Regions from separate parts of the Methylocystis heyeri genome, predicted to be linked through region 2. Evidence: predicted binding sites of a transcription regulator. Region 2 holds the regulator's gene; each other region holds the start of a gene.
The links. The regulator LexA, encoded in region 2, represses DNA repair genes until DNA is damaged. The targets are predictions, from matches to a motif close to TGTTCNNNNTGTGTTCNG.
Positions count from the first base shown of each region.

Region 1: the regulator LexA is predicted to act here: its motif matches at 1,618-1,635, upstream of rhuM (RhuM family protein).
Region 3: the regulator LexA is predicted to act here: its motif matches at 1,768-1,785, upstream of H2LOC_RS15160 (PA0069 family radical SAM protein).

Region 1 covers NZ_CP046052.1:3,215,302-3,218,897, reverse strand. The annotation lists gene sppA (signal peptide peptidase SppA) at 1-476, shown strand, start outside; gene ihfB (integration host factor subunit beta) at 433-828, shown strand; gene H2LOC_RS14610 (lipopolysaccharide assembly protein LapA domain-containing protein) at 874-1,221, shown strand; tRNA gene H2LOC_RS14605 (tRNA-Thr) at 1,507-1,582, shown strand; gene rhuM (RhuM family protein) at 1,861-2,643, shown strand; gene H2LOC_RS14595 (hypothetical protein) at 2,655-2,876, opposite strand; gene cydX (cytochrome bd-I oxidase subunit CydX) at 3,150-3,251, opposite strand; gene cydB (cytochrome d ubiquinol oxidase subunit II) at 3,268-3,596, opposite strand, start outside.
Region 2 covers NZ_CP046052.1:1,075,058-1,078,653, forward strand. The annotation lists partial or broken gene H2LOC_RS22055 (hypothetical protein) at 1-159, shown strand, start outside; gene H2LOC_RS22060 (TonB family protein) at 689-913, shown strand; gene lexA (transcriptional repressor LexA) at 1,041-1,748, shown strand; gene H2LOC_RS04795 (ComEC/Rec2 family competence protein) at 1,955-3,596, opposite strand, start outside.
Region 3 covers NZ_CP046052.1:3,332,598-3,336,193, forward strand. The annotation lists gene H2LOC_RS15155 (ribonuclease HII) at 1-358, opposite strand, end outside; gene H2LOC_RS15160 (PA0069 family radical SAM protein) at 441-1,616, opposite strand; gene H2LOC_RS15165 (FxsA family protein) at 1,953-2,420, opposite strand; gene H2LOC_RS15170 (Tim44/TimA family putative adaptor protein) at 2,539-3,231, shown strand; gene mltA (murein transglycosylase A) at 3,235-3,596, shown strand, end outside.

The DNA of each region.
Region 1 (3,596 bases), 2.1 Mb from region 2:
GCGTGAAGGTCGAGGAGATCAAGTCCAGCCCCCTGAAGGCCGCGCCCAACGGCTTCGAGCCCACCAGCGAGGCCGCCCGGGCGGCCATCGCGTCGCTGGTCAGCGACAGCTACGCCTGGTTCAAGGATCTCGTGAAGGCCCGGCGCCATCTGGACGACGCCGAACTCGCCAAGGTTTCGGACGGGCGCGTCTTCACGGGGCGCCAGAGCGTTCCGCTGAAGCTCGCCGACATGGTGGGCGGAGAGACCGAGGCGATCCAGTGGCTCGAAACCGAAAAAGGGGTCGCCAAGAAACTGCCGGTGAAGGACTGGAAGAAAAAACCGAGCCTTGAACGGACGGGGCTGCTGGGCCTCGCTTCGGCGGGCGCCCGGGCGCTCGGCCTCTCACCGCTCGCTGTGCTTTTCGATCAGGCGGATACGCAACATCCTCGTCTTGACGGGCTCCTGGCGATTTGGCAGGGTTCTGCAGCAAATTGAACATAGCGTCGCAGCGCAACCGGGCGTCGCAGCTGCGCGCTGCCTCAGGCGGGATAAAATTATGATCAAGTCCGAACTCATCCAGCGTATCGCCAGCCGCAACGAGCACCTCTATCAGCGTGACGTCGAGACCATCGTCGGCACGATTCTCGACGAGATCACTTCGGCGCTGGCGCGCGGCGACCGGGTCGAACTGCGCGGCTTCGGCGTCTTCTCGGTGAAGAAGCGCGACGCGCGCACCGGCCGCAACCCCCGCACCGGGGAACAGGTCTCCGTCCAGGAGAAAAGCGTGCCGTTCTTCAAGACCGGCAAGGAAATGCGCGAGCGCCTGAACGAGAACTACAAGGGCTGAAGCTTCGGCGCGGCCGCCCCTTAAGGCAGGAGATCGAGGAGAGTGATGAGGTCGCTGCTGCGTTTGCTCGTGTATGTCCCGCTCGGTCTGTTGATCCTGTTCTTCGCATTGGCGAACCGCGGCTCGGTGAAGATTTTCCTCGATCCGTTTCCGGGCGGCGAGGCCTCGGGCCTGTCCTTCGAGGCCCCGCTGTTCCTGGTCGTGCTGACCTCCGTCGCGGTGGGGGTGCTCGCCGGGGGCCTCGCATCCTGGCTGACTCACGCTCCGCTGCGTCGCCGGGCGCGGCAGGCGCGCGCCGAGGCCTCCAAGATCAAGAGCGAAATCGAGCAATTGCGCCAGCAGGCCCTGGCCAGTCTCCCCGGCGCGCAGGCGGATCTGAAGCGCAAGCGCTGAGATGATCGGGGCCTGGCTCTGGGCCCTAGTCCTGCATGAGCGTTTTTTCATCGCTTCCTACGGGGCAGGCGTTCCCGGCGTGAAGGGCTGACCCGGCCTGGGCGGGGCCAATTCGAATGGCCTCGCACTTCTTGATCGGGCGTCCCCGGCGGGCGTTCCTTTAAAAGAAGCGCCGCAGTTTCGAAAATTGCGCACAAGGCGGGCCATTTCCCAAGTCGCCGCTTGAAAAAGCGCCGCGGCCCCGATATGAGAGGCTCGTCTCGGGCGTCTTCGACGCCGGGCAACGCCGCAATAGCTCAGTCGGTAGAGCACCTCATTCGTAATGAGGGGGTCGGGGGTTCGAATCCCTCTTGCGGCACCACCTCCTTTGTTGAACCGAAAATAGAGCCGCCGGTCTGTTCCTGGAGCGTTTCCAGCAGAAGTGGATGCGCGACGCGATGGAACTCGTCGACCAGTCGCCATCGACGAGTTATGGAAATCGCTTTTGCATAACGCTTTTACCGGAAAGCTATAGCCATGAACGAGTCGGACGGGCGGCAAACGGAATTCCTGCTGTATCAAGCATAAGACGGCCGGACGCGCATCCAATGCCGTTTCGAGGGCGAGACGCTATGGCTCACGCAGGCGCAAATTGCCGAATTGTTTCAGGTCACGCCTCAGAATGTTACGCTGCATCTCAAAGCGATTTTCGCGGAAGGGAAAATCGAGGAGGCGGCAACTTGTAAGGAATACTTACAAGTTCGACCCGAAGGGATCCGGGAGGTTTCCCGTCGGCTTCGTCACTACAGCCTTCCCGCCGTCCTCGCGGTCGGCTATCTCGTGCGCAGCCATCACGGCACGCAGTTCCGCCAGTGGGCGACCCATGGCCATACGGCGGCGGAGATTGTCCACGGCCGAGCCGACGCCGGCAAGCCCCGCATGGGGCTGACCGTCACCCGTGCGGGCGGCGTCATTCGAAAGGGCGACGTCGCCATCGCCAAGAATTATCTCGCGCCAGACGAACTCGAAGCGCTCAACCGCATCGTTTCGGCCCATCTCGAATTTGCCGAATTGCAGGCCTTGAACCGTAAGCCGATGAAGATGCGGGATTGGATCGCGAAGCTCGACGATTTCTTGCGGCTTTCCGGCCGGGAATTGCTCGGCCACGCCGGAAAAATATCGGCCGAACAGGCGCGGGCGAAAGCCGAAACCGAATATGAAAAATATCGCAAGGCGATTGACGCGCAACCGCGCCCGGTGGACGCCGTTTTCGAGGCGGCGGCGAAGAAGCTGGCGGAACTCAAAAAGCAGAGCCCATCGAAGCGGCGAACGGCGCTGAAAAAAGCGCCGGCGAATGAACGAAGCGGAAATTCGGGCCGGCGGCAGGCGGCGCGGCGCATTATCCTCCTGCCCCGCAGTGCGCGCCCAAGGCCTTTGCCCTGATCGCAAAGCGCTTAATCCCTATGCAGGTCCAAGTCTGTCGACCGGCCTTTTTCGGTGACCGCTATTTTGGCCGTGCGCTCGCCCGTGCGCTTCAGCACAGCCGTTCCTGCTGGAAAGGCGAAGGACAGGGTTCGGCCATCCTCGGAAAATTTCGGGCTCTCGGCGTCGAAATAATCATTGCGCCAGTAAAAGCCGATCACCGTGGCGCCGACAATGATCACCTGCGCGGTCACGCCGTTTCGGGCCCCGCCCCATGTCCCGTCGAGACCTTGCTTTTCTGCGCCCCTGCCAGCAGAGACGTATAGAAACGCCGCTCCAAGACCCAGGCAGAAAGACCGGCGGCGCATTGGCCCTTTGTCGGTTCGCGCAGGCTTCACGATTAACCTCCTGGATCGGCGCATGGTAACCAAGCGTGTTTACGGTCTCTTTGCAACCCCGCGCCTGGATCGTGCGACGCCGCGCCTTGGGCCGGCGCGGCGTTCTTTAGGGCGCATTCGCGAGAAGCGTCATTTCTCCTCGCTGTATTCCTCGATCTCGAGCCACATGGCGTTGAGGATCGCGAAGGCGCAGGCGAGGCCGAGGCCCAGAATCCAGGAAAAATACCACATCGAAGCGCTCCTTGTCTCAATAGGCGTAGTCGTCGCCGCTCGTGACCGCGGCTTCCTTGACGACCCCGCGAAACACCCGAAACGCCCAGGCCGTGTAACTGAGGACGATCGGCAGGAAGACCAGCGCCACGAACAGCATCAGTTTCAGCGTCGCCGGGCTCGAAGAGGCGTCCCAAACCGTCAGGCTGTGGCTCGGATGGCTGGACGAGGGCAGCAGGAAGGGGAACAGGCTGAAACCCGCCGTCGCGATCACGCCGGCGATGGCGAGGCTGCTCGACAGGAGGGCCGTCCTGGCCGCCTGCGCCCGCAGCGCCAGGATCGCCGCCGCAGCCCCGAGATAGGCGA
Region 2 (3,596 bases):
GCGCAGGCGCTTTGGCGCCATTCTGGGCGTCGTGCTTCTTTGCCACCTCGCCGTGCTGGCGGCGCTGGTCCTTCTCGACGCGATCCTCACGCCGCGCGACATGCAGGCCGTGGAGACTCCCGTCGAGGTGATCGTCGAGCCGCCGGCGCCGGAGCCCCCGCCCCCGCCCGAGGAGCAGCCGAAGCCGGAACCAAAGCCCGAGGAGCAGAAACCCGAGCCCAAGCAGTCCTCCTATTATGAAGAGCCCGCCACCGACGCGCCGCGGGCGCCGAACAAGGAGACCGTCGAGCGAAAGGCGCAGGACGCCGAGACCAGGGCCCAAAGCAAGGCGCCGCGCACCGCCCAGGCGGCGCAGAAGCCCGAGCCTCAAAAACAGACCAGCGAGACCGAGGAAGCGGCCAGAGAGGTCTCGGACAAGACCGCGGCCTTGAAAAACGCCGAGGACAGGCCCGACGCCGAAACGATCGAACAGGCCGACATCGACCAGCAGCGGCCGCCAGAAAACGAATCGACCGCCCAAACCCAGGCCGAGACCCGAAAGGGCGCAAAATCCCTGGCCGAGCAATTGACCGACCCAGACCCTGCCCCGCAATATATGTTCAGCGGCGCGGCCAAGGCCTCGCCGGTGTCGGGCGGCAAGGCCAACTCCACCTATCTTTCCATTCTGTGGGGCATGATCATGCCGGGCATGCATGTGCCCGAGCGGGTCACGACCAATCGTCTCAAGGGAAACGGGGTGGTCCTCTTCCGGGTCGACATCAAGGGCAATCTAACCGGGGTCTCCGTCTACAAATCCAGCGGCCTGCCCGATCTCGACGCCGCCGCCGTGGCGAGCGTTCGCCGCGCCGCGCCTTTCCCCCCGCCGCCGCGCGGCCTGATCGCGCCGATCAATTTTAACTATACCAGCAACTGAAGCGCGTTGCGGAACGCAGCAGGAACGTCTATGCTTGCGTTCATGATTTGTTTATGAGCGGCGGCCATAGTTCCGCCCGGCGGAGCCCGAAAATGGTCCGACTGCCGCTCCCGGGGGCAAAAAGCCGATGTTGACGCGAAAGCAGAGCGATCTCCTGCGTTTCATTAACGAACGCCTCAAAGAGACCGGCGTGCCTCCCTCCTTCGACGAGATGAAGGACGCGCTCGATCTGCGCTCCAAATCCGGCATCCATCGCCTGATCCTCGCACTCGAGGAGCGCGGTTTCATACGCCGCCTGCCCAACCGCGCCCGCGCCCTGGAGGTGCTCCGCCTTCCAGAGTCCTCCACTCCTTCGGCGCCGAACCGGGCGCGCAAATTCTCGCCCAATGTCATCGAGGGCAGCCTCGGCCGCGTGCGCCCTTTGCAGGAGCGCGAGGAGAACAACGAGAATCAGCAGGTTGCGATTCCGGTGATGGGACGCATCGCCGCCGGCACGCCGATTTCGGCGATCCAGTCGCGCAGCCACACCATCAGCCTGCCGCCCGATCTGCTTTCGAACGGCGAGCATTTCGCGCTCGAGGTGCGCGGCGACTCGATGATCGAGGCCGGCATCCTCGACGGCGATACGGTCGTCATCAAGAAACAGGACCAGGCCGAGAGCGGCGACATCGTCGTCGCGCTGATCGACGACGAGGAAGCGACGCTGAAGCGCCTGCGCAAGCGCGGGGCTTCGATTGCGCTGGAGGCGGCCAATCCGGCCTATGAGACCCGTATCTTCGGTCCTGACCGCGTGCGCATCCAGGGCAAGCTGATCAGCCTGGTGCGGCGTTATTGAGGTTTGGGGGTCCCGCCGAATGAAGGGAAGCACCATGGAACGTGGGGCTCCCCATCCCTCCCCCTTGCGGCGGGGAGGGTGGCCCGGCGGAGCCGGGTCGGGTGGGGGTTAAATAGTGTAAATTGCAGTGGAAATCGCCCCACCCCGCCGCTTCGCGGCGACCCTCCCCGTCACGTCAAGGGGGGATAACGCCCCGGGTAGACTCCCTACTCCTCGAAATCCGCTGCCTCCCCGTCTCCGCCCGCATTGGGCTCGGGCGGCGGCGTGAAAATCTTATGCCCCGGGGGCGGTTTGGACCATGGCCGATCCTCGCCGCGGCTTCGCCCCGTCGACCATTCGACCCCCGACGGCTTCAGGCGCAGGGCGACCGCGCCGGTTTCTTCGAGTTTCCGGCGGTCTATGACGACCGGCGCGTCGCACCCGGAAGGCGCATAGAGCGGCGTCACGACAATTGCGGCCTTGGCGCAATCTTCGATCAACGCAGCCCGCTTCTCGACGAGGACGACGAATCTACCGTCGATGGCGCGGGCGACGCAGCCGTAGCTGTCGCAGGAGACGCCGCCGCGGGCGTCACCCGGCGCGCGAGAATCGGCGTCGGCGCGCAGCCATTGCTCGGCCGCGAAGGCGCCGGGTTTTGATCCCAGCAGCGCAAGGCCGCCTTCCGGCAGACGCACGGCCGCTGATTCTCCGCTCGGCGCCACTGCGAGGTCGAACCCAGGGCCGCTGGAGGCGCCGAGGAGACCGAGCAGAGCGAGCGGCAATGCGAAGGCGCGCAGCGTCCAGCTGCGCCAGAGCACCATGAAGAGCATAGCGAGGGCGAGCAGGAAGATCGCCCAGGGCGCGAAGCTTTTCACCGGCAGGCTGGCGCCGGGCGCCGAGCCGATGAGTTTTGCGATGGCGACCACGAGGTCGATCCCGAGGCCGAGATAGCTCCACACCAGCCCGTCGAGGCCGAGCGGGTAGAGCGCCGCCCCGAGCAAAGCCGCCGGCACCGCGAAAAATTCGATGATCGCGAGCGTGAGCGGGTTTCCGACCAGCACATAGGGGCTGATCTCATGGAAGTCGTTGGCCATGAAGGAGGCGGTCGCGGAGGTGGCGCAGAAGGTGGCGAACAACGCGGCGCCGGGCCCGAGCAGCAGCCCGCGTTTGAGCCGGGCGAGCCAGTATTCCTGCGCAGGGCGCGGAGAAAGGACGGAGACGTCGCCGGCGCGCTCGCGGTCGAGATTGCGCACATCGGCTTTCGCCTCATAGACCGCGATCAGGGCGGCGACCGCAGCGAAGGAGAGCTGGAAGCTCGCGCCCAGCAATGCCTCGGGTTCGAACATCACCACGAAGAATGCGGCCCAGGCGAGGTTGCGCATCGAGAAGGCGGCGCGATCCAGCAGGACGGCGAGGAGCATCGCGAGGGTCATGACCAGGGCGCGCTCCGTGCCGACCCGCGAGCCGGTGAAGATGTCGTAGACCGCTGCGCCCACAATCGCGAGCGCCGCCGCCCATTTCTTGATCGGGTAGTGGAGCGCTAGCGTCTGCGACAGGGACAGGATGCGGCGCAGGCCGACGAAGAAAATTCCCGCGACGAGCGACATCTGGACGCCGGAAATGGTGACGATATGGAAAATGCCCGCGCGCCTGATCAGCTCTTTGGCGTTTTCGGAAAGGAAATCCCTCTTGCCCGTGACCATGGCGGCGGCGATGGCGCCGACGTCGCCCTCGAGGGCGTTGTAGACCCTCAGCGCCAGGGCGTTCCGCGCCCGGTCGATGGCGGCGCCGAAACGCAGCGAGACGGGCGCGGGGTCGGGCGGCGGCATGGTCTCGATGCGCCCTAATGCGCTGCCGACCGCGCCTATG
Region 3 (3,596 bases), 2.3 Mb from region 2:
CCAGCGCGTAGGCGGGCCGGACCGAGAGGCCGGCAGCGGCCCGCGTCATCGCCAGCAAGGCCGCCCTGCGGATGTTGAGCGCGTCTATTTCGGCTGCGGTTGCAAAGGCGAAGGACACCGAAAGGGCGCTTTCACAGATCAGAGCGAAGGCGGTTTCTCGCGCTTTGGCGGTCAATGCTTTGGAATCATTGACCCCTTGCGGAGGTTGGTCCGGGTTCAAAATGACGGCCGCCGCGCAGACCGGGCCCGCGAGCGGCCCGCAGCCGACTTCGTCGATGCCTGCGAGCGGCCATAATCCCCTGCCGCGAAAACGGCTGTCGTGGGAGAAATCGAGTTCCGTTTTCCTTGGGCCGCTCAATGTCGCAAATCCTGGCTCGAACCTTTTCATGAGGTTAAGCCGCCCCGGCGAGCCGGCGCAACGGCGCTTCTTCCCGCCCAGGTCAAAACAGCGAAAGCTGTTCGCCTTCGCGCCTGGGCCTCTGGAACAGATCGCAGCGCAGACGTGTCGCGCCGAAGCCGAGACGGGAAGCCGCGACCTCGAACCTGCGGCCGATCATCCAGGCATAAGGGCCCTCGCCCTTCAGGCGGCTCTCGAACGCGGCGTCATAGAGCTTGCCGTCTCTGGTGGAGCGGATCAGCGAAAGCACATGGCGCGCCTTATCCGGGTAATGCGCGACGAGCCATTCGGTGAATATCTCCCTCACTTCGAGCGGCAGGCGCAGCATCACATAGCCGGCCTCCCGCGCGCCCGCGGCATGGGCTCGGGTCAATATAGTCTCGATTTCGGGATCGTTGATCCCCGGAATGATGGGAGCCACCATGACCGCCGTGGGAATTCCGGCGGCGCTGAGCTTTTCTATCGTTTCCAGCCGGAGTCGCGGCGAAGCGGCGCGGGGCTCCATCTTGCGCGCGAGCGCGCCGTCGAGCGTCGTAATGGAGATCGCGACCTTGGCGAGGCCCTTGCGCGCCATGGGCGCCAGAATGTCGATGTCCCGCGTCACCAGCGCCGATTTGGTGACGATGCCGACAGGGTGATCGGCGCGCTGCAGCGTCTCCAGCACGCCGCGCATGACGCGGAAGCGTTTTTCGGTCGGCTGGTAGGGATCGGTGTTGGTTCCGATGGCGATGGTCTTCGGCGCATAGCCCGGCGCGGAAAGCTCGCGCTCCAGAAGCTGCGCCGCGCCTTCCTTCACGAAAATCTCGGTCTCGAAATCGAGACCGGGAGAGCAGCCCATATAGGCGTGGGTCGGACGCGCGAAACAATAAACGCAGCCGTGTTCGCAGCCCCGGTAGGGGTTGATCGAACGGTCGAAGGCGATATCCGGGGAATCGTTGCGGGTGATGACGCTGCGCGGGCGTTCGATATGGATGTTGGTCTTTAAGGGATCGAGAGTCTCCAGCGAACCCCAGCCGTCGTCGATCTGCTCCCGGACGCTGGGCTCGTAGCGGCCGCTCCGCTTCGAGATCGCGCCGCGCCCGCGACGGCGCTCGGCTGCGACGACATCCGCCGCGACGATTTCGGGCGCGGACGAAGAAGATTCCCGCGACCGGCGCGCAGACCTGCCGTCCGGCGCCCGAGAGGCCGCATGATTTACGGAACTTTCGAGAGCGCTCATCGCGACGCCGCCTCCTCAACCCCGTTGCCGTTCTTGACGCCCGGCTTGCGGCCCGAAGCCACGCCGCGGGGACCGCCACGGCGGACCCGGGCCGCAAGCCGAACTAACCTACGCGCACACCGCTCACGCACGACGACGGTTAACCGCCTGACAGAACATACACCGAACAAAAGAACATTTAGCGAACAGTTTCGGCGCTGTCAACAGCTTGGCGCCGTCGAGCGGGGGCCGAAGCGCCTTGGAGGACGGACGAAATTTCACGGGCGCGCCAAGCCACGCCCGGCCGATCAGGCTCTGTGGGAGTATGTCTAGTGAAAAAGCGGCCTATCCGCCGACTCAGGCCGCCGGCGGGGTTTCGGTGGGCTTGGCCGCGGCGCGCCGGCGCCTCGGCTTGCGCACGCCTATGCTTTTCCATTCATTGGGCGCGAGGTCTATGGTCCGGGGCCCTCTGCGCGGGTCGGGGCGCAGACGCCGGGCGATGTCGGCGCGAATCGAGGGCGCCTTGAGCGCGAGGCCGACGAGATCGGAGGCGAAGCCGGGCAGGATCAGCAGCAGCGAACCGAGCGCCTGCAATCCGCCGTCCATCATATTGGGGCTCGCGCCGGGCTTGGTTTCGCTCTTGCCCATCCTGCGGCGCAGATATTCGATCAAGCGCTTGATATCGAGCAGGCCGAGCAGGGTCGTGCCGGCGCCGAGGGCGATCGCCGCCAGCAGTCCGAGGATTTGCACCACCAGCACGAAGGCGACGACTTCGATAAAGAGCCATCCGCCTACCGCATAGGCGACGATTTTCGACCTGTTCACGCGTGTCAATCGTTTCAGCGAGCCTCCGCCAGCTTCCCGTCGAATAGATCGGCATTGATTCGTGACTTGCAACTACCGACATGCTACCGCAAAATCCCAACCCGAGGGAGTGACCTCTTTGCCCAACGACGGATCCTTCGACCCTTCCCTCCTCGTCTTCGCGGCGCTTGCGGTGTTTGTGATCTGGAAGCTGCGCTCGGTGCTCGGCATGCGCTCGGACCGCGACTCGGCGGAGCCCAGCCGCTTCCAGCCGCTCGGCGCTCCTTCTCGCAACCCGCAGTTCGAGCCGCGGCCGGCGGGCGCCGCCGCATCCGCCGAGAACGCCGACCGCTGGCGGGGCATGGCCGAGAAGGGCGGCGAGGCCTGGAACGGACTGGAGGCGATCGCCGCCGCAGACCCCGGATTTTCCGGTCCCGCCTTCATGGAAGGGGCCCGCAAAGCCTATGAAATGGTCGTTCACGCCTTCGCCGTCGGCGATCGGGACACGTTGCGCCGCCTGCTTTCCGACGAGGTCTGCAATAATTTCCTGGTCGAGATAAACTCCCGCGAAGCCCGGGGAGAAACGATGGAGTCCGTGCTGGTCTCGATCGACCAGGCGAGCGTCGAAGACGCGCGCGCGCTGCCCCGCTCCAACAGCATAACGGTGCGCTTTTCCAGCAAACTCATCACGGCCCGCAAGAACAAGGACGGCGCGGTCATCGAGGGCGATCTCGAGCGCGCCGCGCCGATCGTCGACCTGTGGACGTTCGCGCGCGACCCGGGAAGCCGCGACCCCAATTGGAAGCTCGTCGCGACCGAAGCCGCGCGCTGACCCGTGAAGCCGCCTCCCTGGGTCGACGGCGAGCCCCTGCCCTTCGCCGCGCTCGAAGGGTTCGAAAACGACGATCTCGATTGCGCCTTTGAGACATTCCTGCGCTCGGCGAAGATCCACCTGGAGGGCGCGCCGGAGCTGCGGCCCGCGCTGGCCCCTCCCCCGAGCCTCTTGGCGGCCTCCCGCGCCGCCCTGTCTCACAAAGGCGACGCCCGCGGGTTCTTCACGGACTGGTTCGCCCCTTTCCGCGTGAAGGGAGACGGTTTCCTCACCGGCTATTACGAGGTCGAGGTCGAGGCGCGCCGCTCCCGAGAGCCCGGTTTCGCCACCCCGGTCCTGCCGCGTCCGCGCGACCTCGAGACCCT